DNA from 4 places in the Sphaerisporangium sp. NPDC051011 genome. Region 1 is predicted to be linked to each of the others. Evidence: riboswitches for the same ligand, from Rfam matches in the RefSeq annotation. Region 1 holds a riboswitch; each other region holds the start of a gene.

Evidence for each region. A riboswitch is a leader RNA that binds a small molecule or an ion and turns the genes downstream of it on or off. The one in region 1 is predicted to bind cobalamin.
Region 2: it holds a riboswitch for cobalamin, as region 1 does, so the genes downstream of both, AB0H21_RS27955 (ribonucleoside-diphosphate reductase subunit alpha) here and AB0H21_RS38635 (hypothetical protein) in region 1, are expected to answer to the same signal.
Region 3: it holds a riboswitch for cobalamin, as region 1 does, so the genes downstream of both, AB0H21_RS07375 (ABC transporter substrate-binding protein) here and AB0H21_RS38635 (hypothetical protein) in region 1, are expected to answer to the same signal.
Region 4: it holds a riboswitch for cobalamin, as region 1 does, so the genes downstream of both, cobN (cobaltochelatase subunit CobN) here and AB0H21_RS38635 (hypothetical protein) in region 1, are expected to answer to the same signal.

What each region holds. Positions count from the first base shown of each region.
Region 1 is NZ_JBFAGG010000027.1:19,899-27,542, forward strand. It holds gene AB0H21_RS38620 (energy-coupling factor transporter transmembrane component T) at 1-1,018, opposite strand, end outside; gene AB0H21_RS38625 (hypothetical protein) at 1,018-2,298, opposite strand; gene AB0H21_RS38630 (hypothetical protein) at 2,295-3,146, opposite strand; gene AB0H21_RS38635 (hypothetical protein) at 3,143-6,190, opposite strand; adenosylcobalamin (AdoCbl) riboswitch at 6,287-6,432, opposite strand; cobalamin riboswitch at 6,575-6,762, shown strand; gene AB0H21_RS38640 (acyl-CoA dehydrogenase family protein) at 6,788-7,054, shown strand; gene AB0H21_RS38645 (enoyl-CoA hydratase/isomerase family protein) at 7,054-7,644, shown strand, end outside.
Region 2 is NZ_JBFAGG010000013.1:46,442-54,085, forward strand. It holds partial or broken gene AB0H21_RS27940 (response regulator transcription factor) at 1-399, shown strand, start outside; gene AB0H21_RS27945 (hypothetical protein) at 525-1,412, opposite strand; gene AB0H21_RS27950 (tripartite tricarboxylate transporter substrate-binding protein) at 2,032-2,994, shown strand; cobalamin riboswitch at 3,126-3,327, shown strand; gene AB0H21_RS27955 (ribonucleoside-diphosphate reductase subunit alpha) at 3,438-5,693, shown strand; gene AB0H21_RS27960 (ribonucleotide-diphosphate reductase subunit beta) at 5,693-6,688, shown strand; gene AB0H21_RS27965 (mechanosensitive ion channel domain-containing protein) at 7,042-7,644, shown strand, end outside.
Region 3 is NZ_JBFAGG010000003.1:7,591-15,234, forward strand. It holds gene AB0H21_RS07360 (prenyltransferase/squalene oxidase repeat-containing protein) at 1-55, opposite strand, end outside; gene AB0H21_RS07365 (terpene synthase family protein) at 52-924, opposite strand; gene AB0H21_RS07370 (cytochrome P450) at 921-2,255, opposite strand; cobalamin riboswitch at 2,859-2,992, shown strand; gene AB0H21_RS07375 (ABC transporter substrate-binding protein) at 3,061-4,014, shown strand; gene AB0H21_RS07380 (iron ABC transporter permease) at 4,170-5,093, shown strand; gene AB0H21_RS07385 (ABC transporter ATP-binding protein) at 5,090-5,878, shown strand; gene AB0H21_RS07390 (adenosylcobinamide amidohydrolase) at 5,916-6,599, shown strand; gene AB0H21_RS07395 (hypothetical protein) at 6,713-7,644, opposite strand, start outside.
Region 4 is NZ_JBFAGG010000002.1:656,612-664,255, reverse strand. It holds gene AB0H21_RS07155 (metalloregulator ArsR/SmtB family transcription factor) at 1-321, shown strand, start outside; gene AB0H21_RS07150 (cation diffusion facilitator family transporter) at 314-1,354, shown strand; gene AB0H21_RS07145 (transglutaminase-like domain-containing protein) at 1,509-2,414, shown strand; gene cobN (cobaltochelatase subunit CobN) at 2,509-6,150, opposite strand; cobalamin riboswitch at 6,212-6,337, opposite strand; gene cobG (precorrin-3B synthase) at 6,474-7,644, shown strand, end outside.

The DNA of each region.
Region 1 (7,644 bases):
GCATCGGCCACGACAGCTCGATGAGTGACGGGTTGAGGTTCGTCGGGTCCACGCTGGACGTCGCGAACAGCACGACCGCGACGGCGATCCCGCTGCCGGCGGTGACGACCTCGGCGAGCCCCCAGCGGTCGGGCCGGTACCGGGTCCGCTGGACGCGCCGCCCGGCGAGCCGGAACCCGGCCAGCGCCATGGCGAGCCCGGCCAGCAGGACGGGCAGGGCCAGGAAGCGGGGTGTGCTTCCGTCGAGGGTGGCGTAGACGCCGACGCACACGCCGCCCAGCCCGGCGATCATCAGCAGCCCGGTGACGAACCGGGCCCGCGGCCTGGCCGTGCCGGACCGCCCGTAGCCGCGGGAGTCCATCGACGCCGCGAGCCGCAGCGACCGGTCGAGGGCGTCCTCCAGCACCGGGATGACGATCGTGCGGAGCGCGTGGAACCGCTTTCCGCGGGTTCCGCCGCGGAGTTTGCGCGCCTGCCGGACCCGCAGGACGCTCTCGGCGAGCTGGGGGAACACCGACAGCGCCACGATCACGGCCGTGCCGACCTCGTACAGGGCCGGCGGCATCGCCTTCAGCAGCCGCTTCGGGTTCGCGAGCGCGTTGCCGGCGCCCAGGCAGATCACCATCGCCGCCAGGCGCAGCCCGTCGTACAGTCCGCCGAGCAGCGACTCGGCGGACACGTCGCCGAACAGCCGGATGCCCGCCGCCCACGCCGGCAGCGGGATCTCCGGCAGGCTCACGATGATCGTCGTGCCCTCCGCACCGCCGAAGACGAACCGGAACAACACTCGGAACGTGACGATCACCGCGCCGAGCACGAGATAGACGCGGAACGCCATCGCCCACGGCGCCTCGGAGCGGCGGGCGACCACCACGTGACACACCACCGCGACGATCGTGAGCAGCAGCCACGGGTTCGTCGTGCGGCTCGCCGCGACCGCCAGGCCCAGCGTCCACGCCCACCAGGCGCCCGGGTGCAGGTCGCGCGGCAGGAAATAGGAGGCCGAATGCGAGCGCATCAGGCGTCTCGGGCGCGTCGGCGGTGGCGCGCGGTCAGCCACGTCGCCGCGCCGAGCACGACGATCGCGGCCGCCGCCACCCAGGGCGCGCGGTCGCTCGCGCCGGACTGCTCCCTGACGAGCTCGGTGACGTCCGGGGCGTCCTCCCCGCCGGTGAAGGCCACATTGCGGGAAGGGTCGTCCGGGACGGACGTCTGCCGGGTGCGGGGCAGAGGGGGCGGCACGGTTCCGTCACCGGGCGGGGAGTCCTGCCCGGACGGTGTCGCCGGCCCCGATCCTCCCGATCCTCCCGGTTCTTCTGGCCGCGCCGGGTCCGTGCCCGTGACATCCCGCGCGGCGGGGGAGTCAGGGGTGGTGCGCCGGGCGGGAGCCTGTGCGGCGGGAGAGCCGGGGTTCGCGCGCGGAGCGGGAGCCTGCGCAGTGGGGGAATCGGAGTCGCTGTGCGGAGCGGGGGCCTGCGCGGCCGGGGAGTCAGGGTTGGCGCGCGGGGCCGGATCCTGGGCCGCAGGGGGGTCGGTGCGAGGAGCGGGGTCCTGCGCCGCGGGGGAGTCGGGGTTCGCGCGCGGAGCGGGATCCTGCGTGGCAGGGGGATCAGGGGCCGGCGAGTCCTGCCGGGTGTCGCCGCCGCCCGGCCTGGGCTGGACCGCGCTCGGGTCGTTGGACGTGGGAGCGGGCTCGTCGCGGGCGTTGCACGGGCCGCCTTCCGTTCCGGGACGGACCGCGGCGATCCGTGGCTTCGGGTTGGTGTCGGCGGTCGCGTTCAGGGAGAACGACCAGCCCTCGAAACCGCCCGGGATGAAGTCGCGGTTCTTGACGCCCCACTGGCTGTACTTCCAGGCGCAGTTGTTGCCGGCGTGCCAGTACGACCAGTACCCGGCGGCGGGCGGCGTGTCGATGCACGCCTCCCGGTAGCCCTCGTTGCCCTTCACCGGTATCTGTTCCACGGCGGACGGACGGTTCTCGATCCGGCAGATGAACGCCTCGCCCCACCGCCGCACCCCGTCGATCTGGAAGCCCGCGCCCTTCAGGGCGTCCAGGCCGGTGCCGCGTTCCCGCCGCGGGTCGCAGCGCACGATCGGCGTGCCGCCCAGCCCCTGGAAGTCGACGACGACGGTGACGCCGTTGCCGTCCGGGCAGAACCCCGGCAGGCCCCGGGACGGGTCGATCGCGGACGCGCCGGCCGGCGCCAGGTGGGCGGTGACCAGCAGGACGGCTGCCGCGGCGAACACCCGGACGGCGCGCAGGGCCGTCCGGGTGCCGCGGATGGACGATAGCGTCACTGGACCGTCAGTGTCGCCGTGTTGTACACGGTCCCGCCGGTACCCGTGGCGCTGATCGTGTACGTGTAGGTGCCCTTCGCCGTCGGCGTGATCGTCTTCGTGCCGCCGGGGACGGCCAGCGCACCCGACCAGGAGCCGCCACCCGTCGCCGGCGCGACCGAGAACGCGGCCAGCGAGGTCGCGTTCGTCGACGTCCACGTCAGCGACGTGCTCTGACCCAGATTGATCTTGCGGTCCAGGTCGTCCACGGACAGGTTCACGGTCGGGTTGTTCGGGTTGACCGCCGGGTTGTTCGGAGTGACGCCGGGCGGCGGGTTCGAGGTGGCGGTCTTGTTCAGCGAGAACGACCAGCCCTCGAAGCCGCCCGGGACCACGTTGCGGTTGGACGCGCCGTAGCTGCTGTACGTCCACGTCGTGCCGGCGCCCGTGGCGTGCCAGTACGACCAGTAGGCGGCCGCCGGCGGGGTGACGACGCACGCTTCGTGGTAGTTCGGGTTGCTGGTGATGGGGATCGATTCGGCGGCCGAGGGGCGGCCCTGCAGCCGGCACACGAACGCCAGCCCCCACTGCGCGACGCCCGTCACGCTGATGCCGGCGTCCTGAAGGGCCTGGATGCCGGTCCGCTGCGTGCCCGGCGTGGGGTTCGGGGAGCAGCGGGTGACCGTCGGGGCGGGTGTGCCGCCGTTGCCGTTCAGTTCCTGGAAGTCGATGACGATGGTGACGCCGGTCAGGGCGTCGGCACCGGTGCAGATGCCGTCATAGCCGGCGGCGTGCGCCGGCGTCTGCACGGCGACCGATAACGCGGCTGACACGACGAGGCCGCAGAGTCCGGCGAAGATCCTTCTCACGTGGTGTTCCCCTTAGAAGCGGTCGGGTCCGGGGCGGGAGGTTGGATTGCGGGCGAAGTTCCGGCGGATGGCGAGCCGAATGCGGTGGCGCCCGCTCCCACGGGAGCGAGTCGGCGGAAGGCGAGTCGGCGGAAGGCGAGTCGGAGGGAGACGAATGGGCGGGAGGCGAGGTGGCGGGAGCTGAGGCGGCGGCCGGTGTAGCCGAGCCCGGCGACGGCGAGCAGCGCGGCGAGGGCGAAGATCGGCCATGTCGGCCACTTGTCCTCGGCGGCCACGCGGCGCGCGTCCAGTTGCCGGCCCGTCAGGTGCAGGCCGATCGTGACGGGCGAACCGGGCGTACTCAGCCACGAGCGGCCCGCCATCCCGGACGCCGCGGCGATGCTCGTCGGCAGGTCGCTGCCGGTTCCGGACACGCCGAGCCCGCCGTCGGCCTGGAGCAGCGCGCCGAGTGCCCGTGTGGTGTCGCCCGCGTCGAGGCCCGCGGCGCGGCGGCCCGCGGCGACGGCCGCGCTCAGCACCACGTCGACCCGGCCGCCGGACCGCACCAGGCCGTCGCCGGACGTACGAGAGGTGAGCACTGCGGCGGCGTCCGTCAGGGCGGTGACGCGGTGCTGCGACCAGCCCGCGGGCGCGCCGTTCACCCGGGTCGCGGCCTGGATCGCCGCGGGTGCGCCCGCCGCGTTCCCCGCCGCCGCGGGAGTGCTGCGGGGCTGGCCGTTCAGGGCGACGACCGCGGCGGCGGTCGCGGCCAGGTCCCCGGCCGCGCAGTCCTTGGTGTTCAGGTCCGCCGGGAACGACCCGTCCGAGCACTGGCTCCCCAGGAGCACGTCCAGCGGAGCCGCGGCCTCACCGGGAGCCCCACTCGCCGTGATCGCGAGGATGGTCCACGCCTGCCTGCGGACCGAGCCGTCCGGATCTCCCTGGGCGCCGCGGTCGGCGAACCGGCCCTGCGCCGTTCTGAGCTGGGTGAGGCCGTCCCTGAGCCGGTCGGCGGTCGTCGCGAGGTCGGCGGGCGCGGCGGGCTCGGACTGGAGGAACCGGGCGATGATCTGGAGTTTCGCCAGCGGCTCAGCGTAGGCCGCCTGGCCCTGCTCGTACGGCGCGCCGTAGGCGTACGCCTGGATCGAATCCGGCAGCAGCAGGAACAGCGACGCCTGGGTGACGGCGGCCTGCTGCTCGCCCAGGACCCGCAACGCCAGCACGAGTTCCGCGGTCGCGTCGTAGTCGACGTACGTCTCGCCGTCCTTGGTGACCTCGACATGGTCGCCGTTCACGAGCCGACCGGCCAAGTACGCGCCCAGCCGTCCGGCGGGACCGGCGTCAGCGGCCTGCGCCTGCGGCGGCGTCCCGGACTCCGGCAGGGCGCCGGGCGTCGGCGTCACGCCAGGCCCGGACAGGTCGCCGGGCGGCGGCCTCTCGTCGAGCCCGGCGGGGACGGCGGGCGGGGGCGTGTTCCCGCCTGGCTTGCCGCCCAGCGGTGAGACGGACTTGAGCGGGTGCGGCGTCGCGGTGGATCGCGGTTTCGGCTTGGGTTTGGACGTGGGTTTCGACTTCGACTTCGACTTGGGCTTGGACTTCGACTTGGGCTTGGGCTTGGACTTCGGCTTGGGCTTCGGTTTCGATTTGGGCTTGGGCTTGGGCTTGGGCGTTGGCTTCGTCGTGGGTTTCGGTGTGGGCGTCGGGGTCGGCCGTGGCGTCGGGGTTCTGGTCGGCGAAGGGGTGGCCGTGGGGCCGGCCGAAGGGGTGGGCGACGGCGTGCGCGTAGGGGTGGCGGACGGGGTGACCGTAGGGGTGGGTGACGGGCTCACTGTGGGGCTGACGGACGGGCTTGGGGTCGGGGAGGAGCTGGGGTCGGGGTCTGGCGGCGGGACCCTGCCCTGCGTCAGGTCGTGGAACCCGATCCGGGCGAGCCCGAGCGCGGCCTGGGCGCTCGCCCGGATCCACGTGTCGAGCCCGGCGATCCCACCGGTCCGCGCGGCCTGGTACTCCTCCGGCGTGTAGGCGATCGCGCCGATCTGGCCGCTGAGCGTGTTGCCGCCGTCCGCCGTGGCCGTGACCTGCGCGGACTTCAGGTAGGCGGTGCCGCGTTCGACGGCGTCGTCGGCGCCGCCCGCGTCGGCGAGCGCCTGCACGATGAGCCCGGTGCTGTTGGTGTTCGGCGCCTCGGTACTGACGCCGCCGCCCCAGCCGCCCCCGGCCTTCTGGTGCGCCTTCAACCAGGACACGGCGGCGTCGATCGGCCCGTCGAGCCCGGTCGCGCCGGCGTGCCGCGCGGCCAGCAGCGCCGACAGGGCCATGCCCGTGGCGTCGCCGTCGGGCGCGGACTGGTCGAACGGCTTGCCTTCGTCGCACGTCGAGACCTTGTTGCCGTTCGGCGTCACATGGTCGCCGGTCTCGGAGGTCGGGATGTAGCCGAAGAAGATCCGGAAGTAGCCTTCCGCGCACTGCTGCGTCACCAGCGTGTCGATGGCCAACCGGTCGTTCTCGCCGGCGCCCGCCAGCCCGATCACGCCCAGGGCCTGCCCGAACACGTTCGCGTTGTTGCTGACCGAGTCCGCGAGGTCGGGGTTCTTGGAGTAGTCGCTGACGCGCCCCTTGTCCGGGCCCGACCGCATGATCGTGCCCTGGGTCTCGGCGACCATGTCGTGGCCGCCGAAGTTCCGCGGGTCCCGTCCGGAGACCTCCGCGGCCACCAGCACCTTCGCCGTGGCCCCGCCGACGATCACCGCGTCGTAGCCCATGCCGGGCACCAGGCCGTCCCAGGTGAAGTAGTCGCTCGCGTGCCGCTCGTCGTCCAGGTACCGGACGGTCGCCTCGCCGCGTTCGCCCTCTCCGGCGGCCCGCAGCGCGAACAAGGTGTCGATCATGAGCCCGTGGTCGGGCAGCGCGCCACCCATCGGGTTCTGCAAAGTCCCGTCGGCGGCGAGCTGACGGGCCAGCCAACGCGCGTTGCTCCGCGCGGCCTCCACGCCGTCGGCCGAAGCGGCCGCGACAGGGCCGGACGCAACCATCGCCGCCACGATGCCGGCTACAGCGGACAGCACCGCGACAGTCGACCGTCGATTTCTGCGAAAGGTGCGGTCCACGCCTCGTCCTTTTGCATGAGCAGGAGAGGACGATGCGCACCTGACGGCCGGATCGTGTCCACCCCTGCTACTCGCGACAGTGGTCAGACATCACTCGTCCGCGGCACGGACCCGACTCGCCACCTTCCGGTGACCTACGGTTGCGCGACAGCGCCGGACTTTGACCGGCTTCCTCGCCACGGACGAAAGTATTCACTTGGGATAAACGGCTTGATATTAACATCGCTGGCCGAATCCGACGAGACCCGTCCGAAACCCAGCGCACACTTGCTGATTGCGCCGCCGGTCGGGGTGCCGCCCTGCACTGCCGGGAAGCGGTGCCTGGAAGCTGGACTTACTAGGACGTCCAACTATATTTGGGGTAAGTAACGCCGCGGTGCAGGGAAGCTGGTGCGAATCCAGCGCGGTCCCGCCACTGTGACCGGGGATGTGCGTCATCGCTCGACAGGGCCACTGGCGAGAGCTGGGAAGGCCGGATGACGCGCGCCGATCCGGGAGTCAGGATACCGGCCGCGGGTTCGGTACGTGTTGTCCACGAGGATGGAGCGAACACGCATGATGCGTGAGCTGACCCATATCATCGGCGGCGAGCATCTCCCCGGCACCTCCGCTTCTTCGGGCGAGGTGCACGATCCCAACACCGGCCGGGTCCAGGCGAGGGTCCCGCCGGCCGGCTCGAAGGGGCTCCACGGCGGATACGGCTACCTCACCGAGTACGGCATAGAGAAGATCGTGCGCGATCTACGGGTGCACCAGATCCTCGAAGGGACCAATGAGATCATGCACGTCATCGTCGCCCGCGGACTGATCGGGGCCGCCTGATGGACATCGAGACCACGCGCTCCGGCCACCTCGGACACATCCTGCTCAACCGGCCGCAGGCCCTCAACGCCCTCACCCATGACATGGTCCGCCACCTCGACGCCACGCTGCGCGCGTGGGAGGCGGACGACGCGGTCGACGTCGTGCTCATCAGCGGCGCGGGCGAACGCGGCCTGTGCGCCGGGGGCGACATCCGCTCCGTCTACCATGACATTCGCCAGGGAGGTGACGCCACGCCCGCGTTCTGGCGGGACGAGTACCACCTCAACGCCCACATAGCCCGATACGGCAAACCGTACGTCGCGCTCATGGACGGCCTGGTCCTGGGCGGCGGTGTCGGAGTCTCGGCGCACGGCAGCGTGCGCGTGGTCACCGAGCGCACGAGACTGGCCATGCCCGAGACCGGCATCGGCCTCGTCCCCGATGTCGGGGGTACGTACCTGCTCTCGCGCGCTCCCGGTGAGATCGGCCTGCACCTGGCGCTGACCGGGGCGTCGATCGGGGCGGGCGATGCCATCCTCTGCGGGCTGGCCGATCACTTCGTCCCCTCCGCCGACCTGGCCGCCTTCAGCCGGGCCGTGGAGGAGCAC
Region 2 (7,644 bases), on a different contig from region 1:
ACGTGTACGGAGGCGTTGCGGGCGGGTGCGAACGGCTTCCTGCTGAAGCGCGCCCGCCCGGCGGAGGTCGTACAGGCCGTGCGGGTGGTGGCGCGGGGCGAGTCCCTGGTGTTCCCCGCCGCGATCCGCCGCCTGGCCGGGTCCCACGGGCGAGGGCCCGCGGCCACGGGCCCGGCCGCCGACCGGCTGCGCCGCGCCCGGCTCACCGACCGGGAGGAGGACGTCCTGCGGCTCATGGCGACCGGCCTGTCCAACGCCGAGATCGCCGCCCACCTGGTGGTCGGGGCCGAGACCGTCAAGACCCATGTCGGGAACATCCTCACCAAACTCGCCGTCCGTGACCGCACGCAGGCCGTGATCGCCGCCTACGAGTCCGGCTTCGTCAGCCCCGAGGGGTGAGCCCATGAGCCCGCCTCGCCAGGCCGGACGGGACACGAGCTCGTCGCCGCCGCGCGGATCACGCCGGGCCGTCCCGGGGTCGCCTGGTTCGAAGGCGAGGGGGCCGGGGTCCGTTCGCATGGCGGTCATCCCTCGCGTCCGCAGGTCCGGCAGGCGCCGCGGCGTCGCAGGTAGTAGGCGTACGTCGCGACGGCGAGGGCGACGCCCCACAGCGGCCAGAGCATGTGCGTGGCGATGAGGACGGGGCTGTAGCCCGTCATGTTCACGAGCTCCGGCGAGGTCATGATGCCGATGCCGCCCGTGATCACGATGGGGACCACGTACGCCGCCGGGATCACCGCCAGCTTGACGGGCACACGGCGGCCCGCGAGGCCGACCATCCAGCGGGGGAAGACCTCGCCCCAGCGCCGTACCAGCCCCAGGGTGAGGATCGCGCCGACCGTGGCGAAGCTCGCGAGCCCCAAACCCGCCCAGACGCCCCCCGAGTCCCACAGAAAGCGCAGCTTCGCGTCGTCGATGCCCAGCGGGATGTGCATGGCCCAGGCGAAGCGGCTCGCGGCGTACAGGAGGGGGATCGCCACGGCGGTGATCGTCGCCCGGCGGCTCCACGCGAGGACGCGGAGCCCGTCCCCGGGCCGGTGGTCGTCGTCCCGGCCGCATCGGGCGCACGCGCCACGGCTGCGCCGCTGCCAGGACAGCACCGCGAACGCGAGCAGGAATCCGCCCGCCAGGGACCAGAACTGGTTCAGCAGCGACCAGTCGAGCACCCGGGAGTAGTCGATGTCCGAGGGCCATCCGAACGGGGCGCCGAGGATGAGCATCGGCGCGTAGCCGGTGAGCCCCAGCACGTCCACGGTCGGCACGCCGATCAGCAGGACGGCCGTCACGGTCCAGCCGAAGGCGAGCAGTGAGACCCGCAGGGCGCGTCCCGGCATCACCGCGTGCCGTCCGGCCATGGCCAGGAGCGCCACCGTGGCCACGAGCAGGACCGCAGCGAAGACGGGTGCCCCCACCTGCGGGGAGACCTCCCTTAACAGGGGTGACGATCTGGTGAACGCGTCGGGTCCGAAGGGGAAGCCTTTGCCGGAAATCGTCCAGTAGAGGGCCGCGATCCCGTAGACGGCGGCCCAGACGGCGGCCGCGTAACCGCCCCAGACGGCGGCCCCGATTCCCCGCCGCGTTCTGCCGGTGGACGTCCCGGAGCCCCTTTCGGGGGACGGTTCCCGGGGCGATCCGGAGGCCGTCCGTGGGGGAGGCTCCGGCGACGACAGGTGCGACGGGACCGAGGAGGACGGGCGGGACGCGGCGGCGGAGGACGGGCGGGACAGAACCGGGGAGGGCTCCGGAGGCCGCCCCGGAGTGGTGGGCGAAACCGGCGACGAGGACGAACTCGCCGGTTGCTGGGACGTCGACACGATGATCTCCTTCGCGGGGATACGAATTGAGCGCACCCCCACGCTCCCGCCCGGCCCGCCCCCGGCGACTCCCCCCACATCGGGAACCCCCTCCCCCGCACGGGGGATCGAGCCTTCGCCGAAGGCGGTCCCGCCGGGCCGTGGAGGGTGGGTGAGGGCCGTGTGCGGGGGCGGTGAGCTGGGCATTTAGGTGATATCGGGGGAAAGGGCGTGAACCATGCGTCGTCGCCAGGTGCTCGCGCTCGGGGCGGGGCTTGTCGCAATGGCCACCGGATGCGGGAGCGCCACCGACCCCCGCAGGCTCGCCTCCGCCACGGTCTCAATGGTGGTGCCCGGGCCGGCGGGAGGCGAGACGGACATGATCGCCCGGTCGCTCAAAGGAGTGGCCGAGCGCGAGTCGCTGGCCGGAGCGGTGCGGGTCGTCAACCGGCCGCTCGAGTCGGCGCTGACCGAGTTCACCCGCGCCCGGCAACCCGGCATGATGCTGATGGCCGAGCCCGAGCTGGTCGGGACGGTGCGGGACGTCCGCCAGGCCACCGCCTTCGCCGGCACCACCCCGCTGGCCCGCCTCTGCGGCGAGTGGGAGCTCCTGGTCGTCCCGGCGGCCTCGCGCCTGACGACGTTCGGCGCGTTCGCCGACGCGCTGCGGCGCGACCCGTCCCGGCTCGCCGTCGCGGGCAGGAACACGGGCGGGGTCGACCACGTCCTGCTCGGCATGCTGGCCCAGAGCCTCGGCGTCGACCCGCGCCTGGTCCGGTACGCGGCCTATCCGACCTGCGAGCAGGCCGTCGCCGCGCTGGCGGCCGGACGCGCCCCGGTCGCGATCTCCGGGCACGCGGCGGTGCGGCCGCGCGTGCGGTCGGGGGAACTGCGGGTGCTCGCGGTGTCCTCGCCGGACCGCCTGCCCGGCGTCGAGGCCCCGACGCTGCTGGAGTCCGACGTCCACCTGTACTGCGCGAACTGGCGGGGCCTGCTCGGATCCGGCGACCTTGCCGAGGCCGACAGGGCGGCGCTGGCCCTGATGTGCCGCGGCGTCGCGGACTCGCCACGCTGGCAGGCGATCTGCGTACGCAACGGCTGGACCCCGCTGTACCTCGACGGCGACGAGTTCCGCCAATGGCTGGGTGTGGAGTCCGCCCGCCTCGGCCGCGCCCTCGGCGACCTCGGCGTCCGCGTGTAGCGCCACGACGTGCCGTGACCCGTCAGCTCGATCGGTCGCCTCCACGTCCGGGATGGGGGTGGATGGTCACGCTGGGTGCATGGGAGCGACACAACCTATAGGGGTTGTTGCGGGGCAGGACACTAGATGTAGGATCCATGCTCGTCGCTGGTTCGCTCCTCGGGGCGAGGCAAGAGGGAATCCGGTGTGAATCCGGGACTGCCCCGCAGCGGTGAGCGGGAACGACCGCCGTCACATCAGCACTGGGCCGCCCGCGGCCTGGGAAGCGACGGCCAGTAGGCGTGTGAGGTGCGCCCGCGAGTCCGAAGACCTGCCGGTGACGTCGTCCAGGCCCCGAGGGAGGGCCGCCGGACGGGGAGACCGGCATGCCCGCTCACGGGTGCCCGGTCGTGCTCCGCCGTGCCTTCCTCCGGGGTGATCCGAGCGCACGAAGGAGACAGCACGTGACGGTGACGGATTCGCGGCCGGTGTACCGGCCGGAGGCGGGGAGCGAGCACAGGCGGCTCGCCATCGAGGAGGCCGCCGCCCGGGTCATCGCCGACCCCGCCAACTCCCGCGTCGCCGCGCGGCTGCTCGCCGAGGAGATCGCCGATGAGGCCGCCGCGCACGGCGTGCGGTCGTTCTCCGAGTCGGTCGCGGCCACGCACGCGGCGGGGCTGGTCCAGGACCGCCTGGCGGACTTCGTCCGGGACAACGCGGCCGTGCTGGACGGGCTGGTGGACCCCGGCGGCGACGACCGTTTCGAGTACTTCGGGCTGCGCACCGTCTACGACCGCTACCTGCTGCGCCACCCCGTGACCCGGGGCGTGCTGGAGCGCCCGCAGCACTTCTTCCTCCGCGTGGCCTGCGGCCTGGCGGACACCGTCGCCGAGGCCGGCGAGCTGTACCGGCTGACCTCCACGCTGTCGTACATGCCGAGCTCGCCGACGCTGTTCAACTCCGGCACCCGCCGCCCGCAGCTCTCGTCGTGCTTCCTGCTGGACTCGCCGCGCGACGAGCTGGACGCGATCTACGAGCGGTACGGCCAGGTGGCGCGCCTGTCGAAGTACGCCGGGGGCATCGGCATCGCCTGGACGCGGATCCGCTCGCGCGGCTCGCTGATCCGGGGCACCAACGGGCACTCCAACGGAATCGTCCCGTGGCTGCGCACGCTGGACGCGAGCGTCGCCGCCGTCAACCAGGGCGGGCGGCGCAAGGGCGCGGCCTGCGTCTACCTCGAACCGTGGCACGCCGACGTCGAGGAGTTCCTCGAACTGCGCGACAACACCGGCGAGGAGGCCCGCCGCACCCACAACCTGAACCTGGCCAACTGGATCCCCGACGAGTTCATGCGCCGGGTCGAGGCGGACGGCGAGTGGTCGCTGTTCGACCCCAAGGAGGTCCCGGAGCTGACCGACCTGTGGGGCGAGGCGTTCGACGCCGCCTACCGCGAGGCCGAGGCCGCCGGGCGGTACGTCCGGAAGGTCCCCGCCAGGGCCCTGTACGGGCGCATGATGCGCACGCTGGCCCAGACGGGCAACGGCTGGATGACCTTCAAGGACGCCTCCAACCGTGCCTCCAACCAGACGGCGCTGCCCGGGAACGTCATCCACCTGTCCAACCTGTGCACCGAGATCCTGGAGGTGACCAGCGACGCCGAGACCGCCGTGTGCAACCTCGGCTCGGTCAACCTCGCCGCCCACCTGGTGGAGCGCGGGCTCGACTGGGAGCGGCTGCGCGCCACGGTGGCGACGGCCGTGCGGTTCCTCGACAGGTCCATCGACCGCGGCTTCTACCCGACGCCGGAGGCCGAGGCGGCGAACAAGCGCTGGCGGCCGATCGGGCTCGGCGTGATGGGCCTGGCCGACGTGTTCTTCGCACTGCGGCTGCCGTTCGACTCGCCGGAGGCGCTGGCGCTGTCCAGCCGCGTCAGCGAGGAGATGGCGCTGGCCGCGTACCAGACGTCCTGCGACCTCGCCGAGGCGCACGGCGCGCACCCCTCGTACGCCGACACGCGGGCGGCGCGCGGCGTCCTGCACCTGGACCACTACCCGGCGGCGCGGCCCGTCCACCCCGGCGAGTGGGCCGCCCTGCGCGAGCGGATCGCGGCCACCGGGCTGCGCAACTCGCTGATGATCGCGATCGCGCCCACGGCCACCATCGCCTCCATCGCAGGCTGCTACGAGTGCGTCGAGCCGCAGGTGTCCAACGTGTTCAAGCGCGAGACCCTGTCGGGCGAGTTCCTGCAGGTCAACCGCTACCTGGTGCGCGACCTTCAGGAGTGCGGGCTGTGGACGCCGCAGGTCAGGGACGCGGTGAAGCGCGCCGACGGCTCCGTCCAGGACATCGCGGCCATCCCGGCGGACCTGAAAGTGCTGTACCGCACCGCCTGGGAGCTGCCGCAGAAGGCGCTGATCGACCTCGCCGCCGCGCGCCAGCCGTACATCGACCAGTCGCAGTCACTGAACCTGTTCATGGCGACCCCGACGATCGGCAAGCTGTCGTCGATGTACGCCTACGCCTGGCGGGCCGGGCTGAAGACGACGTACTACCTGCGCTCGCGCCCGGCCACCCGCATCGCGCAGACGACCGTCGCCGCCGAGCCGGCCACAGAGCCTCTCACCGGGCCCGTCGCCGGACCCGCCGCCACGCCGATCGCGGTCTCCGAGGCCGTGGCGTGCTCCCTTGAGAACCCCGAGATCTGCGAGGCGTGCCAGTGATGCTGCTCGACCCCGGCATGAACCTGACCCTGCGCCCGATGCGGTACCCGGAGTTCTACGAGCGGTACCGGGCCGCGATCCGCAACACCTGGACGGTCGAGGAGGTGGACCTCCAGTCCGACCTCGCCGACCTCGCCAAACTCGGCGCGGGGGAGCGGCATCTGATCAACCGGCTGGTGGCCTTCTTCGCCACCGGCGACTCGATCGTGGCCAACAACCTCGTGCTGAACCTCTACCAGCACGTCAACGCCCCCGAGGCGCGGCTGTACCTGTCGCGGCAGCTCTTCGAGGAGGCCGTGCACGTGCAGTTCTACCTGACGCTGCTGGACACCTACCTGCCCGACCATGACGAGCGGGCCAAGGCGTTCGCGGCGATCGAGCACATCCCGTCCATCAGGGACAAGGCCGAGTTCTGCTTCCGCTGGATCGACTCCGTCAACGGGCTGGCCCGCCTGGAGACGCGGGACGACCGCCGGGCGTTCCTGCTCAACCTGATCTGCTTCGCCGCCTGCATCGAGGGGCTGTTCTTCTACGGGGCCTTCGCGTACGTGTACTGGCTGCGCTCGCGCGGGCTGCTCGGCGGGCTCGCCACGGGGACGAACTGGGTGTTCCGCGACGAGTCCATGCACATGGAGTTCGCGTTCTCGGTCGTGGACACCGTGCGCGCCGAGGAGCCGGACCTCTTCGACGACGAGCTGGGCGCCCAGGTGACCCGGATGATCGAGGAGGCGGTGGCCGCCGAGCTGGCGTTCGCCCGCGACCTGTGCGGTGACGGCCTGGCGGGGATGAGCGCCGAGCGCATGCGCGAGTACCTCGAGTACGTCGCCGACCGCCGTCTGGCCCGGCTCGGGCTGCCGATCCGGTACGGGACGGCCAACCCGTTCGCCTTCATGGAGCTCCAGGACGTGCAGGAGCTGGCGAACTTCTTCGAGCGGCGGGTCTCCGCCTACCAGGTGGCGGTGGAGGGCAGCGTCAGCTTCGACGAGGCGTTCTGACCCCGTCGTCCTGCCCCTTCGTCCTCGTCCGAAGGTGGTCCGACCGAGTCCCTCCTCCGTGTGATCTGTATCACTCTATTTCGGGATTCATGGCCATATGTCTGGCTATGGATCGCCCGAGCCGGCGCGTGGCCTCGCGGCCCGCGCCGGTGGCGGGCCCGCGACGTCCGCCGTCACATGCCTGTACGCCGTCGGAGGAGGAACTTGTTCGCGCCCTGACTCGTGTGAAACGCGTAGCTCTGTGATCATTCGATCCGAGAGCACTCCGGATCCCGGTGCCCGGCTGCCATGGTTAGCCATTTACGCCTTTCCCCTGCACGCGATAGGAAAGGACGACGAAAGGGGCGCCGCCTGTGTCATCGGTAGCAAGCTGGATACTCCTGGTGGTCGCGGTGCTCGCGGCGGTGATCGCGGTCGAGCTGGTCAGGCGGCTGCTGCGGTCGCGCCACGTCAACGGCAGGTTCTCCCTGGCGGGCCCGCTCCTCGAGCGGTGCACGTGGCCGGCGTTCGCGACCGCGGCCGTCGTGACGTTCGACACCGGGTACGCGCCCGGCATGTCCAGCGTGACGGCCACCCTCGTGGTCGAGCAGGTCGTCACCCTGTTGCTCATCGCCTGCGTCGCCTGGCTGGTCATCCAGGCCGCGTACGCCGTGACCGACGTGGTGCTGGACCGGCTCGGCGCGATCGAGGGAGAGGGCAACCGCAAGGCGCGGCGCATCCGCACCCAGATCGCGCTCGTCCGCCGCGTCGCCGCCGCCGTGATCATCATCGTGTCCATGGGCTCCATGCTGTTCAGCTTCCCGGCGGTCCGCGCGCTCGGCGCCGGGCTGCTCGCCTCGGCGGGCATCGCGGGCGTGGTCGCGGGCATCGCCGCCCAGTCCACGCTGAGCAACCTCATCGCCGGGCTGCAGCTCGCCTTCAGCGACGCCATCCGCCTGGACGACGCCGTCGTGGTC
Region 3 (7,644 bases), on a different contig from region 1:
GGGTTCGGGCCTCGGCGGCGACGTCGGCGGTCAGCGCGTCACCGTGAATGCTCATAAGTCGCCCCAGTAGTCGGCGAGCCGGTAGAAGCCCGCGCAGAAGTCCATCTGACGTTCGAGGTAGCCGGCGATCAGGGGGTCGCCGTCCCGCAGAGGCTCGATCAGCTCCCTGGCCCGGGCCGCCAGCGCGGCGAGGCGCCGGTCCACCTCCTCGCGGGGCGCGCCGAGCAGCAGGGCGTTCAGGTCGCCCCACTCCACGTCCCGCCGGTAGGTCCCGAGGTCGTTCAGCAGGCGGATCACCCGTTGCACGGCCGCAGCCGCCTCCCGCACCGCCGCGATGGCGCCGGACGGCGCGCCGGTGTGGATCAGATGGGAGACGAAGACGAAAGTGAAGCCCAGGTTGTCGGCGTTGCCGAGGTACTGCTCCAGTGAGGGGACCGTGCCCGCGTCGCGCCACTCCCGCTCCAGGCGCATCGCCGCCAGCATGACCCGCAGTTCCTCGCGCCAGACGTGCCCGAGCGCGGGGAAGGCGGGGGCGGCGGACAGGTCCCGCCGGAGGTCGGCCAGGAACCGCGCCAGGTCGTCGCCGGGGGCCGGGTCCGCGCCGTCGGCGGCGGCCAGGCACCGGCGGGCGATGTCGTCCACCTCGGGCGCCGAGGCCGCGACGTAGTCCACCTGCCAGTCGAGCCCGAACGCCCACAGGGTGGCCTTGTTGGCCACCGAGAGCCGTTCGGCGGTGAACCACGGGCCGCTGAACGCCATGGCCAGGGACAACGTGCTGGTCAGCGCGTCGTCGAACGGCTTGGCCGAGAACAGGCCCGGGTAGGCCTCGAGCCATTCGCGCATCTGCCGCTGGGAGCTTCCGGCGACCGCGCAGATCAGCCCGGACTCCGTGGCGCCCGGCCACTCGCGGGCGGGAGCCGTCATCGCGGGCCCTGCCCGGCGCAGTTCACGGGAAGCAGCCGGAGTCCCACCGTGCCGCGCGGGCGCAGCAGCGCCGTCGCCGCGGGCGCGGGGGTACGGCCGCCGAGCGCCGCCGGGCGGAACCGGCTCAGGATGGCGGCCATGATCAGCGGGGCGTCCATGTAGAACAGGTGCTTGCCGACGCACTGGTGCGCGCCGCCGCCGAAGGGGAAGTACGCGTACCGGTGCCGCCGCTCGCCGCGGTCGGGGGAGAACCGCTCGGGGTCGAACTCCAGCGGCCGGTCCCACACCTCGTCGAGCCGGTGGGTGACGTACGGGCTGATCAGCACCATCGAGCCGGCCTTCAGGCGCGTCCCGCCGAGGGTCTCGCTCCGCACGACCGTGCGGGGCAGCAGCCAGCCGGAGGGGTAGAGGCGCATGACCTCCTGCAGCACCATCTTGGTGTAGCGCAGCTCGGGCACGTGCGCGGGCAGGGCGGGGCCGGTGCCGACCACGCGGTCGATCTCGGCGTACACCTTCGCGGCCACCTCGGGGTGGGCCTCCAGGAGCGGCCAGGTCCAGGTGAGCGTCGACGCCGTCGTCACCGACGCCGCCGCGTAGATGCTGACGAGGTCGTCGCGGACGCGCCGGTCGTCGCGCGGCGTGCCGTCCGCCTCCTGGGCGCGGCACAGCGCCGAGACGACGTCGGAGCCGTCGGCCGCGTCCCGCCTGACCTCGCGGATCAACGGGAAGATGATCTCGTCGATGGTCGAGACCGCGGTCTTGAACGCCCGGTCTCCGGGCAGCGGCACCCGGTACGGCATGAACGGCAGGAGCAGCCGGGTGAAGACCGCCGCGTCGGCCGTGTGGTAGGCGGAGGTGAGGCGTTCGCCGTCCCGCAGGGAGATCCGGTCGCCGAACAGCACGCGCACGACGCTCTGGTTGACGATGGCGCCCATCGTGCGGGCGGCGTCCATCGGGTCCTTCGAGCGGGCGCGCGCTTCCAGTTCCTCGATCCGCGCGTCGACGGTGGCGGCGATCGTCCCGGCGAGCGCGGCGACGTACTTCGGCGTGAACAGCGGCTGGAGGATCCTCCTGCTGGCCTCCCAGCCGGGGCCGTCCCCGAGGATGCTGTCGCCGAGCAGGCGGCCGAGCGGCTGCCAGAACATGCCCTGGCGGCTGTAGTTGGTCCAGTTGTCGCGCATGACGTGCTGGACGTGGTCGGGGTGGGTCACCAGGTAGGGCCGCAGCACGCCGAGGTTCAGCCGGACGATCCGCCCGCCGGCCTGCCTGCCCAGCGCGGCCAGGCCGTTCGCGGGGTCGCGCACGATGGCCGGCGCCACCCGTGCCAGCATGTTCCGTTTCCTGGTACGGGCAGCGTTGATTTCGACCGGCATTCCGACGTTCTCCACCCTTTCAACGACCCAGAGGCGCACCGCTACGAGGGGTTCCTCGTCTCGCCGGGAGCTCTACGTCGAACACCGGGTGCCGCAGAAGCCGCAAACTTCCCAAGCGGCTACTCTTACGGCAAAGTGACACATGATCGAGTTGATATCACGATCTTCTGACCTGGAGCAAGATTTTCGGTCAATGGTCCGGCCGACTACGGCAGGTTGTACTGTCCGGATATCCGCCGTCATGAGGCTCGTGACCGGTACGCCCTGGGCTGGGCTAGTCCCGCCGCCAGTGTCGGCACACATCGGGGACCCGAGCGTGGAACCGGTGTCGGTGGGCCTGATCGGAGCCGGTCCCTGAAGGCCGCCCTGAACCGCCGAGCGGAGCGAGGCCATGGGCAGGTTCGGGGCGCGGCGGTGTTCTGGAGGAGGAGGGAGGAAGGGGTGAGGAACGAACCCCTTCCGAGTGACGACGGAAGAACGCCGCCTAAAGGAGCGCCCCGAACCGCCGAGCGGAGCGAGGCCATGGGCACAGCGCCCTGAACCCGCCGCGCTGGAGGCGGCAATGAACCCAGTTGATACGGTTCCGGTGACGCGCGGCGTGGAGCGAAGCCGGTGTGAGTCCGGCGCTGTCCCGCAACTGTGAGATCCCCCCGGATCGAGCCAGGTCGCCTCCTGCCGCGCCGACGTCGTCAACCCTCGTGGAAAAAGGGTGATCCGTCCCACATCACGGGTCCCTCGTTTCCCGGCAACAGGAGGAACCCACGTGAGGCCCGTACGCACGGCCTTGGCGGGCGCGTTGCTGGGTGCGCTGACGCTGGCCGGATGCGGCCAGCCGACCGGCACCGCAGAGACCACCCCCGCCCCCGCCACATCCCCCGGCGAAACCGCGCAGGCCGCGGGCTTCCCGGTGACCGTCCAGGCCGGCAACGGCCCGGTGACGATCGCCAAGAAGCCAACGAAGATCATCTCTCTGTCGGCCAGCCATACGGAGACCCTGTTCGCGATCGGCGCGGGCCCTCAGGTCCTCGCCGTCGACGACCAGTCGAACTACCCGCCGGAGGCGCCCAAGACCGACCTGTCGGGGTTCAAGCCCAACGCCGAGGCGATCATCGCCAAGCAGCCCGACCTGGTCATTGTGTCCAACGACATCGACGGCGTCGTCGCCGCGCTCACCAAGGTCGGCGTCCCGGTGCTGCTGGAGCCCGCAGCCACCAAGCTGGACGAGGCCTACGACGAGGTCACCGACCTCGGGGCGGCCACCGGCAACGCGGAGAAGGCCGGCCAGGTCGCCGCGGACATGAAGCGACGGATCGACGCGTTCGCCGCCGCCGCGCCCAAGGGCAAGAACCTGACCTACCTCCACGAGCTGGACAGCACGCCGTACTCCGTGACCTCCAGCACGTTCCTCGGCCAGATCTACGGCCTGTTCGGGCTGACCAACATCGCGGACAAGGCGCCCGACACGGCCGGCGGCTACCCCAAGCTGTCCAGCGAGTTCGTGGTCAAGGCCGACCCCGACCTGATCTTCCTGGCCGACATCAAGTGCTGCGGCCAGTCCAAGGAGACCCTCGCCAAGCGGCCGGGCTGGGCCGGGCTCTCGGCGATCAAGAACGACCGGGTGATCCCCCTGGACGACGACATCGCCTCCCGCTGGGGGCCGCGCGTCGTCGACCTCGTCGAAATGGTGGGCGAGGCCGTCGGGAAGGCCTCCGGCTGAAACCCGCGACGGTTTCCACCGAGCCCCCGCCCGAGTCCCCGGCGCCCATCGCGGCCCCGGGGGCTTCGGCGCGGTCGCGGACGGCCGCCCTCACGGTCGCGCTCGCCGTGCTGGCCGTCTGCGTGCTGCTCGGGCTGGTGATCGGCGCGGTCGGCATGCCACTGAAGGGCGTGGCGCTCGAACTGCTCGACCGGCTGCCCTTCGTCACGGTCGACTCCGGGCTGTCGCCGGTCGAGAAGGGGCTGCTCGTCCAGTTGCGCCTGCCCCGCGTGGTGCTGGCGGCGATCGTCGGAGGCCTGCTGGCGATGTCCGGCGCCGGCTACCAGGGCGTGTTCCGCAACCCGCTCGCCGACCCCTACCTGCTCGGCGCGGCCGCGGGCGCGGGCTTCACCGCCACCCTGATGATCGTGCTGATCCAGGTGGACGGCCTGGTGCCGCTCGCGGCGTTCGGCGGGGCGATCGGCGGGGTGCTGCTGGCGTACGCGCTCGGAAGTACGGCGGGACGCGGCGGCGGTACGGCCACGTTGGTCCTGGCCGGGGTCGCGGTGTCGTCGTTCCTCGCCGCGCTCCAGGCGTTCGTGCAGCAGATCCGCGTCGAGCAGTTGCAGAAGATCTACTCTTGGATCCTCGGCGGCATCGGCGGCGACTGGTCGCAGGTGTGGCTGGTCGCGCCGTACGCCGTGGTGTCGTCGGTGGTCCTGCTGGCCCACGGGCGGCTGCTGGACGTGCTGTCGGTGGGGGACGACGAGGCGGTCGGCCTCGGCGTCGACGCCCGGCGGGTCAGGCTCGTCGTCCTGTGCGCCGCCTCCCTGGCCACGGCGTCGGCGGTCGCGGTCAGCGGGCTCATCGGGTTCGTCGGCGTGGTCGTCCCGCACGTCGTGCGGCGCCTGGCGGGCGGCTCCTACCGGGTCGTGCTGCCCCTGTCGTTGGTGGGCGGGGCCGCGTTCATGGTGCTCGCCGACCTGCTCGCCCGAACGATGCTCGCCCCGGCCGAGCTGCCGATCGGCGTGGTCACGGCCTTCGTCGGGGCGCCGTTCTTCGTCGGCGTCCTGCGCGCCACCCGGGCGGTGAGCGTGTGACCGGGGACGGCGCGCCCCCGGTCGAGGTGCGGGACCTGGAGGTCTCGCTGGACGGGCGACCCGTCCTGTCCGGCGTCGGGCTGTCGGTGCGCGGCGGCGAATGGCTGGCGGTCATCGGCCCGAACGGCGCGGGCAAGTCCACGCTGCTGCGCGCCATGATGGGCATGGTGGAGTCCCGGGGCGAGGTGCTCGTCGACGGCGTGCCCGCGCGCGGCCTCCGGCCCCGGCAGCGCGCCCGGCTGATGGCGTACGCCCCGCAGGACCCGCTGTTCCCCCCGGCGATGACCGTGTTCGAGTACGCCATGCTGGGCCGCACGCCGTACATCTCCTATCTCGGCCACGAGTCCCGCCGAGACAGGGAGATCACCGGCTCGGTGCTCGAACGCCTCGCCCTGTCCCCGCTCGCCGGCCGCCCGCTCGGCCACCTGTCCGGCGGCGAGCGCCAGCGGGTCGTCCTCGCACGCGCGCTCGCCCAGCAGGCGCCCGTCCTGCTGCTGGACGAGCCCACCAGCGCCCTCGACCTCGGCCACCAGCAGCAGGTGCTGGAGCTCGTGGACGGGCTGCGCCTCGCCGACGGGCTCACGGTGGTCACCACCATCCACGACCTCGGCCTCGCCGGGCAGTACGCCGACACGATGCTGCTCATCGCCGGCGGCCGGCACGTCGCCTCCGGCCCGGCCGGGGACGTGCTCACCGAGCCGCTGCTCGCCCGCCACTTCGGCGCGCGCGTCCACGTCAGCGCCGGCCCGGGCGGACGCCCGCTGGTCAACCTCGTGCGACCATGAGCCCGCCCATGAGACCCGCCCGTGAGGAGCGCCCGTGCTGTCTTTGAGCCACCGGCACGAGGACGGCGCGCGCCTCGCCTCGCTTCTGTGGGAGTTCGGCCCCGGCTGGCGCATGATCTCCTCGGCCGTCCTCGGCGGCGGCATCGGCCCGCGCGAGTGGGTGCTCAACGCGCAGGTGGTGGCCGGGTACGCGCGCATGGACCCGACGGAACACCTGAGGGAGCTCGCCCCGCCGGGCCCCGGGGTCGGCATGATGACCGCGGCCTCGGTCGCCCGCTACACCCGCCGCGAGGACGGGGGAGCCGAGGCCGTCGCGACCGTCGGGCTGCGGGTCCCCACCTGGGCCGCGTCGCCGGAGGGGGCGCCCGACCCGGAGCTGCGGCCCGCGCGGCGCGAGCCCGTCCACCCCGGGACGATCAACATCATCGTGGCCGTCCCCGTGGCCATGAGCGACGCCGCCCTGGTCAACACCGTGATGACGGTGACGGAGGCCAAGACCCAGGCCCTGATCGAGGCCGGGTACGCCTGCACGGGCACCGCCTCGGACGCCGTCTGCGTGGCCGTGCCCGCCACCGGCCCGCAGGAGGCGTTCGGCGGCCCCCGCTCGACCTGGGGCGCCCGCGTCGCGCGCGCCGTCCACCACGCCGTACTGGAGGGCGCGCACGACTGGGCGGCCGTCCACGACATCGAGCCCGGGGACGCCCTCGGGGCTACGACGTGAAGCCGGCGGTGCCCAGCAGGCGGTCGATCCGCGCCTGGCCGGTGCGGCCGGACGAGAGGTGCTAGCAAATCGTCCGTGAGCACTTCGCTCGGTTGGAGAACGCGTCCGATTAATTAATGAAGGTGTTCCGTCAGTGCCTCGGTGGATTCGCGGGCGCTGACGGTGTCGATAGAGCTGAGCAGGTTGCGTAGAGCTACCACTAGGGCTCTTACCCGACCGGATGAGACTTCGTGGAGTTGGCCGAGGCCGGCGACGGCCATTGCCGAGCCTTCATCGACATCCCCAGCCCGTACCAGACTGTGTGCAAGAGTGATTTGGCTGGTGATGCGGTTCCGGCCATATGAGGCAGCGGTGTGTTCCAGAGAAGAGCGAAAGTACGAGACTGCGGCCTGGTGCTGTCCAGTCTCTGTATAGAGCAGTCCTTGAACGTGCTCAAGTTCGTCCCGGTCATAGAACGCCGTCCACGTGGGGGCAGGACGCCCTCGCTGGGGGTGCTCCATCAACCGCATCGCACGGGCCAACTCTGCACGAGCGGCGAGGTGATCCCCCAGGAGAGAAAGGGCATGTGCCTCTCGGCTGGCGATGATCGACAGCAGCACAGAGGACTTCATGGCTTCGGCGTACTTCTTTGCCGCTCCCAGTAGATCGCGTGCGTGCCGTGGCCTCCCCTCGTAGTTCGCCTGGAAACCGAGCATCGCCAGAGCTTGGGCCTTGAGCTCATCGTTCTGCATAGTGGTGCCGATGGTCAGCGCCTCGCCCCAGTAATGCCGAGCAGTCTCGTGATCACAGGCGTCGAAGTGGACGTAAGCGCAGCGGTTGGCGGTTTCCCCCGCCAGCAGGCGAAGCTGGCGCCCGATCGTGTCGGGATAGCGACTGGTCTCGATGATGCGGTGGATGCGTTGCAGGTGCCGGATGGCCAGTGGTCGCACGTCACTACCACCATGAGCATCGCCCAGGGTCTGGAGAGAGCGCAGTCCCGCGCGCAACTCCTGGACGTGGGGTGTGCCGACGGCCTCTGGGGGCGTAAGGGAGCCAATGGCGACAC
Region 4 (7,644 bases), on a different contig from region 1:
CGCCAGGCCCTCCCCTCCGAGGAGACGGTGCAGGACCTGGCCCAGGTGTTCGGTCTGCTCGCCGACCCCGGCCGGCTGCGCATGATGGCCGCCCTTCTGGAGGGCGGCGAGATGTGCGTGTGCGACCTCGCCGCGGCCACCGGCCAGAGCATGTCCGGCGCCTCGCACGCGCTGCGGCTGCTGCGCATGCGCCGCGTGGTCAAGGTGCGCAGGTCGGGGCGCATGGCGTACTACCAGCTCGCCGACTCCCACGTGCGCATGCTGTTCGACCTGGCGATCACCCATGCGCGGCACACGGAGGGGGAGCCCGGCGATGGCTGACAGGGCCGCCCGGCGGCGCACCACGGAACCCGCGGCGGCCCAGGGGCACGGACACGGGCACGGCGGGCACGGGCATGGGCACGGTCACGGGTTCGGCGCCGACACCGACCGGCGTTACCTGAGCGGCGCGCTCGCGCTCATCGTCGCCTTCATGGTCGTCGAGGTGGTCATCGGCTTCGTCTCGGGCTCGCTGGCGCTGATCACCGACGCCGGCCACATGCTGACCGACGCGATCTCCATCGTGTTCGCGCTGGTCGCGATGCGCATCGCCCAGCGTCCCCCGCAGGGCGGCTTCACCTACGGGCTCAAACGCGCCGAGATCGTGTCCGCGCAGATCAACGGCATCACGCTGCTGCTGCTGAGCGCCTATTTCGTGTACGAGGGTATCGTCAGGCTCATCGCGCCGCCGCGCGTCGAGGGCGCGTACGTCGTCTTCACGGGCCTGGCCGGCATCGCCGTGAACGTGGCCGCGACGCTGCTGCTGAGCCGGGCGAACCGCTCCAGCCTCAACGTCGAGGGCGCCTTCCAGCACATCCTCAACGACCTGTACGCGTTCATCGCCACCACCGTCGCGGGCCTGGTGATCTGGACGACCGGCTGGGCTCGGGCCGACGCCGTCGCCGCCCTGGTGGTCGCCGCGCTGATGCTGAAGGCGGGCTGGGGGCTGGTGCGCGAGTCGGGACGGGTCTTCATGGAGGCCGCTCCGGCGGGGATGAACCCGGCCGAGATCGGCAGGAAGGCGGCGGCGCTGGAGCACGTCGTGGAGGTCCACGACCTGCACATCTGGGAGGTCACCTCCGGCTACGCCGCGCTGTCGGCGCACATCCTGGTCGAGCCGGGGGCCGACTGCCACGGCGTGCGGGTGGCCGCCGAGCGGCTGGTCCACGACCAGTACGGCATCGGCCACACGGCGCTCCAGGTGGACCACGCGACGCCCGAGCTGCTCACCATCGGCCGCGACCGCGCCCACTGCGCCGACCCCCACGGGCCCACGCACCACGGCGGCTTCACCACGCCGGCGGACGGCACCTGACGTACTGCGTGACCATCAGCGAAATGGCGGGTGGAACCGACCCGCCATGTTGGCAGATTTCTCCTTCCGCGATGAAATAGTGGACATTTACTATTAATTTCCGTCAAGCTTATGCGGGTCCAGTGCGGCGTACCCCGGCGAGGAAAGGCGGACCATGACCGACGCACGCCACCCGTTAGAAGCGGATGAACCCGCCTTTTATCTCACGCACAGCGTTTTCAGCGACCCCGGCGACCTGACCAGGCTGGACGGAATCCCCACCGCGCCCGCCGAACTGGCGCGGCTGGTCCGCGACCTTCTCGTGAACCGGGAAGAATGCCCGCTTTTCGGCTTCACGCTGCCGGAACACCGCAAGAACGAGGCCGAGACGCGCTACGTCTCCGCGATCCTGCGGATCGTCACCGAAATGGACGACCGGCCGCTCACGGTCGCCCGCGCACCCGGAAAACGGTTCGCCGGAACGTGCCGCGACTTCGCGCTCGTCCTGTGCTCCCTGCTGCGCAGCACCGGCACGCCCGCGCGCATCCGCTGCGGATTCGCGACGTATTTCATCCCCGGGCGCAACGAGGACCACTGGGTCACCGAATACTGGGATCGCGACAAGGGCTGGACGCTGATCGACGCCCAGCTCCCCACGCCGCGGATCATGGAGGAGTTCAAGATCTCCTTCGACCCGATGGACGTGCCGCGCGACCGCTTCCTGGTCGCGGGCGACGCCTGGCGGGCCTGCCGCCAGGAGGGAGCCGACCCCGCGACGTTCGGCGTGTCGCTCATCGACGTGAGCGGTCTCGACTTCGTCCAGGGCAACGTCGTGCGCGACCTGGCGGCGCTGAACAAGGTCGAGGTCCTGCCCTGGGACGGCTGGAACCTGTCCGAGCGGGTCCACCTCGACGAGACCGACGCCCGGCTGCTCGACGACGTGGCCGAGGCCGAGAGCCGTGGCGGGCCGTTCTCGCGCCTGCGGCACCTGTTCCTCGGCAACCCCGGCCTGCGCACGCCACGGACGATCACGTCCTACACCACCTACTCGGGCATCCGGACCGTCGACATCGGCGTGTGAACCGGGAGGCGCCCGCCACCTCACCCACGCAGGCGCGCGTTCCAGGGATGGTCGCCGCCGTAGGCCAGGGCCGCAGGCCGCTCGGCGGGTCGTCTCAGGCGGGGTCGGGGCCGGCCTCGATGTCGCCCTCCACCTTGAGGTAGACCTCCTGGAGGTCGCGCAGGACGTCCGGATCGGGGTGCTCCCACATGCCCCGCGACGCCGCCTCCAGCAGCCGTTCGGCGATGCCGTGCAGGGCCCACGGGTTGGACTCGGCGAGGAAACGCCGGTTCTCCGGGTCCAGCACGTACGTCGCCGCGAGCTTGTCGTACATCCAGTCGGCGACCACGCCCGTCGTCGCGTCGTACCCGAACAGGTAGTCGACCGTGGCCGCGAGCTCGAACGCCCCCTTGTACCCGTGCCGCCGCATCGCCGCGACCCAGCGCGGGTTGACCACACGGGCGCGGAACACCCGGGAGGTCTCCTCCGAGAGGGTGCGGGTGCGCACGGCGTCCGGGCGGGTGCTGTCGCCGACGTACGCGGCCGGCGCGCGGCCGGTCAGCGCGCGGACGGTGGCGATCATGCCGCCGTGGTACTGGAAGTAGTCGTCGGAGTCGGCGATGTCGTGCTCGCGCGTGTCGACGTTCTTGGCCGCCACCGCGATGCGCCGGTAGGCCGCCTCCATGTCCCCGCGCGCCGGCACTCCGTCCATGTCCCTGCCGTACGCGAACCCGCCCCACACGGCGTACACCTCGGCCAGGTCGGCGTCGTCGCGCCAGTTGCGGCTGTCGATCAGCGGCAGCAGCCCCGCGCCGTACGCGCCCGGGCGCGAGCCGAAGACGCGGGTGGTGGCCCGCCGCTCGTCCCCGTGATCCCGCGTGTCGGCGAGGACGTGCGCGCGGACATAGTTCTCGTCCTCCGGCTCGTCCAGAGACGCGACCAGGCGGACGGCGTCGTCCAGCATCACCACGACATGCGGGAACGCGTCGCGGAAGAACCCGCTGATGCGGACCGTGACGTCCACCCGGGGGCGGCCCAGCTCGGCCGGGCTCATCGGTTCCAGTCCGGTCACCCGCCGCGACGCCTCGTCCCACACCGGGCGGACGCCGAGCAGCGCCAGCACCTCGGCCACGTCGTCGCCCGCCGTGCGCATGGCGCTGGTGCCCCAGATCGACAGACCGACCGAACGGGGCCACTCACCGGTGTCGGCGCGGTAGCGGGCGAGCAGCGAGTCGGCCATGGCCTGCCCGGTCTCCCAGGCGAGACGGCTCGGCACCGCCTTCGGGTCCACCGAGTAGAAGTTCCGCCCGGTCGGCAGCACGTTGATCAGACCACGCAGCGGCGACCCGCTGGGCCCCGCCGGCACGTACCCCCCGTCCAGGGCGTGCAGCACGGCGTCGATCTCGTCGGACGTCCGCGCCAGCCGGGGCACGACCTCCGTCGCCGCGAACTCCAGAACCCGCACCACCTGGCCCGCGTCCCCGGCCGAGCCGTCCAGGACGGCCGCGCACACCTCGGCCACCGCGCCCGGATCCCAGGCGCGCTCCTCCATGCCCTCGACCAGGGCCTCCGCCAGCGCCTCGGCCTCGTCCACGCCCGCGCGGCCGGCGGTGCCGTCCTCGGACAGGCCGAGCGCCTCCCTCAGGCCGGGAAGCGCGGCGTTGCCCGCCCACATCTGCCGGGCGCGCAGCATGGCCAGCACGAGATCCACCCGGACGCGGCCCTGCGGCGCCTCGCCGAGGACGTGCAGCCCGTCGCGGATCTGCACGTCCTTCACCTCGCACAGCCAGCCGTCGACGTGCAGCAGGAAGTCGTCGAACTCCGCGTCGTGCGGACGGTCGGCCACCCCGAGGTCGTGGTCCAGCCGCGCGGCCTGGATCAGCGTCCAGATCTGGGCGCGGATCGCGGGCAGCTTCGCCGGATCCATCGCCGCGATCGAGGCGTGCTCGTCCAGGAGCTGCTCCAGCCGCGCCATGTCGCCGTAGCTGTCCGCGCGGGCCATCGGCGGCACGAGGTGGTCGACCAGGGTGGCGTGCGCGCGCCGCTTGGCCTGCGTGCCCTCGCCCGGGTCGTTGACCAGGAACGGGTAGACGAGCGGCAGGTCGCCGAGCGCCGCGTCCGTGCCGCAGGACGCCGACATCCCCGCCGACTTGCCCGGCAGCCACTCCAGGTTGCCGTGCTTGCCGACGTGGACGACCGCGTGCGCGCCGAAGCCGTCCGCCAGCCAGCGGTACGCGGCCAGGTAGTGGTGGCTCGGCGGCAGGTCGGGGTCGTGGTAGATCGCGATCGGGTTCTCGCCGAACCCGCGCGGCGGCTGCACCATGACCACGAGGTTCCCGGCGCGCAGCGCGGCCAGCACGATCTCGCCGTCCGGGTCGCGGGAGCGGTCGACGAACAACTCGCCCGGCGGCGGGCCCCAGTGGCGCTCCATGCCTTCCCGCAGGTCCCCGGGCAGGGTGGCGTACCACTCGCGGTAGCGGGCGGCCGAGATGCGGACCGGGTTGCCCTCCAACTGCGCCTCGGTCAGCCAGTCCTGGTCCTGGCCGCCGGCGGCGATGAGCGCGTGGATCAGCGCGTCGCCGTCCTGCCGGTCGACGCCCGGGATCTCCCCGCCTGTACCTATGTCGTACCCCCGGTCGCGCATCGCCGCCAGCAGGCGCACCACGCTCGCGGGCGTGTCGAGGCCCACGGCGTTGCCGATGCGGGCGTGCTTGGTGGGGTACGCCGACAGCATCACGGCGATCCGCCGGTCGGCGGGCGGCACGTGCCGCAGCGCCGCGTGCCGGACCGCGATGCCCGCGACCCGCGCCGCGCGCTCGGGGTCCGCCACGTACACCGGGAGCCCGTCGGCGTCGACCTCCTTGAACGAGAACGGGACCGTGATGATGCGCCCGTCGAACTCCGGGATCGCCACCTGCGAGGCCGCGTCCAGCGGAGACAGCCCGTCGTCGCTGCTCTCCCACGTCTCGCGGTCCCCCGTGAGGCACAGGCCCTGCAGGATCGGCACGTCCAGCCGTGCCAGCGCCCCCACGTCCCACGCCTCGTCGTCGCCGCCCGCCGACGCCGTGGCGGGACGGGTGCCGCCCGCGGCCAGCACGGTGACGACCAGCGCGTCCACCTGGCCGAGCACATCCATAAGCGCGGGTTCGGCCGTGCGCAGCGACGCGCAGTACACCGGCAACGCCCGGCCGCCCGCGTCCTCGATGGCGTCGCACAGCACCTGGACGAACCGGGTGTTCCCCGCCACGTGGTGCGCGCGGTAGTACAACACCCCGACGACGGGCCGCACGGCCACCCCGGCCTCCACGGGCCGGGCGTCCGGACGGTCCAGGATGCCCCAGTTCGGGGTCGGCGCGGGCGGCGCGAAGCCGTGGCCGGTCAGCAGGACCGTGTCGGACAGGAAGCGGTGCAGCTCGGCCAGGTTCGCCGACCCCCCGTGGGCGAGGTACGCGTGCGCCTCGGCGCACACCCCGCCCGGGACGGTGGACAGCTCCATCAACTCGGCGTCCGGAGCCTGCTCACCACCCAGCACGACCACCGGCAGCGGGCCCGCCAGTACGGCGTCCAGCCCTTCCTCCCAGACCCGCCGCCCGCCGAGCAGACGGACGACGACCAGCCCGGCGTCCTCCAGCAGGGCGGGAACGTCGGCGGCGGCGAGCCTCGCGGGGTTGCCCAGACGGTACGGCAGGCCGCTCGCGCGTGCGCTGAGCAGGTCGGTGTCGGAGGTCGACAGCAGCAGAACAGGGAGAACTGGCAGATCGCGCACGGCACGTCCTCACTCGGGATCCGCGCCCCGGGTAGTAGGTCCACACGGCCTGGAGTCTCCTGGCTCCCGGATCGACGCTCACCCCGGCCTTCCCGCCCGTTGCCGGGCCGTGGCCTGTGGTGGGGTTGACTCCCCGGTGACAGTGGCGGGACCGCGCCGGAATCACACCGGCTTCCTCCGTATTGCCGTCGCCTCTATGAGACCACGCCCCCCGCCGGAATGCGACCCCGCCCACCCCGTCCGCGCCGGGTGCGAGGAGCCGGCCCGGAGGACCGCGGCGGTTTCACGACGGATGGCGGGTTACGATCCTCGACGTGGCAGATGCGGAGTTCGGGGAGCGGTCCCGGGCGGACGCCTGCCCCGGGGCGTTGCAGACGCATCCGGCGGCGGACGGAGCCGTCGCCCGGGTCCGGGTGCCCGGGGGGCTGCTCACCGGGGAGCGGCTCGCGGAACTCGGCGCGGCCTGCGCGGCGCTCGGTTCGGGGGTCGTCGAGCTGACCTCACGGGCGAACGTGCAGGTGCGCGGGCTGGACGGGCCGGGCGCGGAGCTGTTCGCCGAAAGGATGGCCGCCATCGGGCTTCTGCCGTCGGCCACGCACGAACGCGTGCGCAACATCCTGGCGTCCCCCTTGGCCGGGCTGGACGGTCGCGGGCTGATCGAGGTGGCGCCGCTGGTCCGCGAGCTGGACGAGGCCCTCGTCTCGCACCCGGCCCTGGCGGACCTGCCCGGCCGGTTCCTGTTCGCCGTGGACGACGGACGGGGCGACGTCGCGCTCCCCGCCGCAGACGTCGCCTACCTCCCCCTTCCCTCCGCCGCGCACCTCCCCCGTCCGGCCACCGAAAGCACACGGCCACCCGCCGCGGACGTCCGGGGGGCGTTGCTGCTGGCCGGGCGGGACACGGGACTGCGCGCCGCGCCCTCCGACGTCGTCCCCCTGATGATCGCCGCGGGCGAGGCGTTCCTGGCCGAACGCGCCGCCCAGGGCTCGGCCGCGTGGCGCGTCGCCGAGCTGGCCGACGGCCCCGCGAACATCACCGCCCGTGTGTCCGCACGGGCGCCGGGAGCCGGCCGCGTGGCCGGCCCCGGATCGGCGGACGGGCCCGCGTCACCGCCCCTCCAGGAGCAGTCCGGACGGCCGTCCGGTGGACTCGGCGGCAGCCGGCCCGCCCCGTCCATCGGTCTGGGCGATCGGCCCGCGCCCCGGCTGGGGCCCCTCGCCCAGACCGATGGACGGGTGGCGCTCGTCGTCATGCCGCCGCTCGGACGGTTGACGGCCGCGCAGGCGTCCGTGCTGGCCGAGGCGGCGCGGGCGGGCGCGGGTGAGGTACGGCTCACTCCCTGGCGGAGCGTGATCGTCCCGGGTATGAGGCCGGAAACCGCCGAATCGTGGCTCGCGAGGCTGGGCGAGGCCGGTCTGGTCACCGACCCGGCCTCTCCGTGGACCGGGGTCACGTCCTGCACGGGACGTCCGGGCTGCGCCAAGT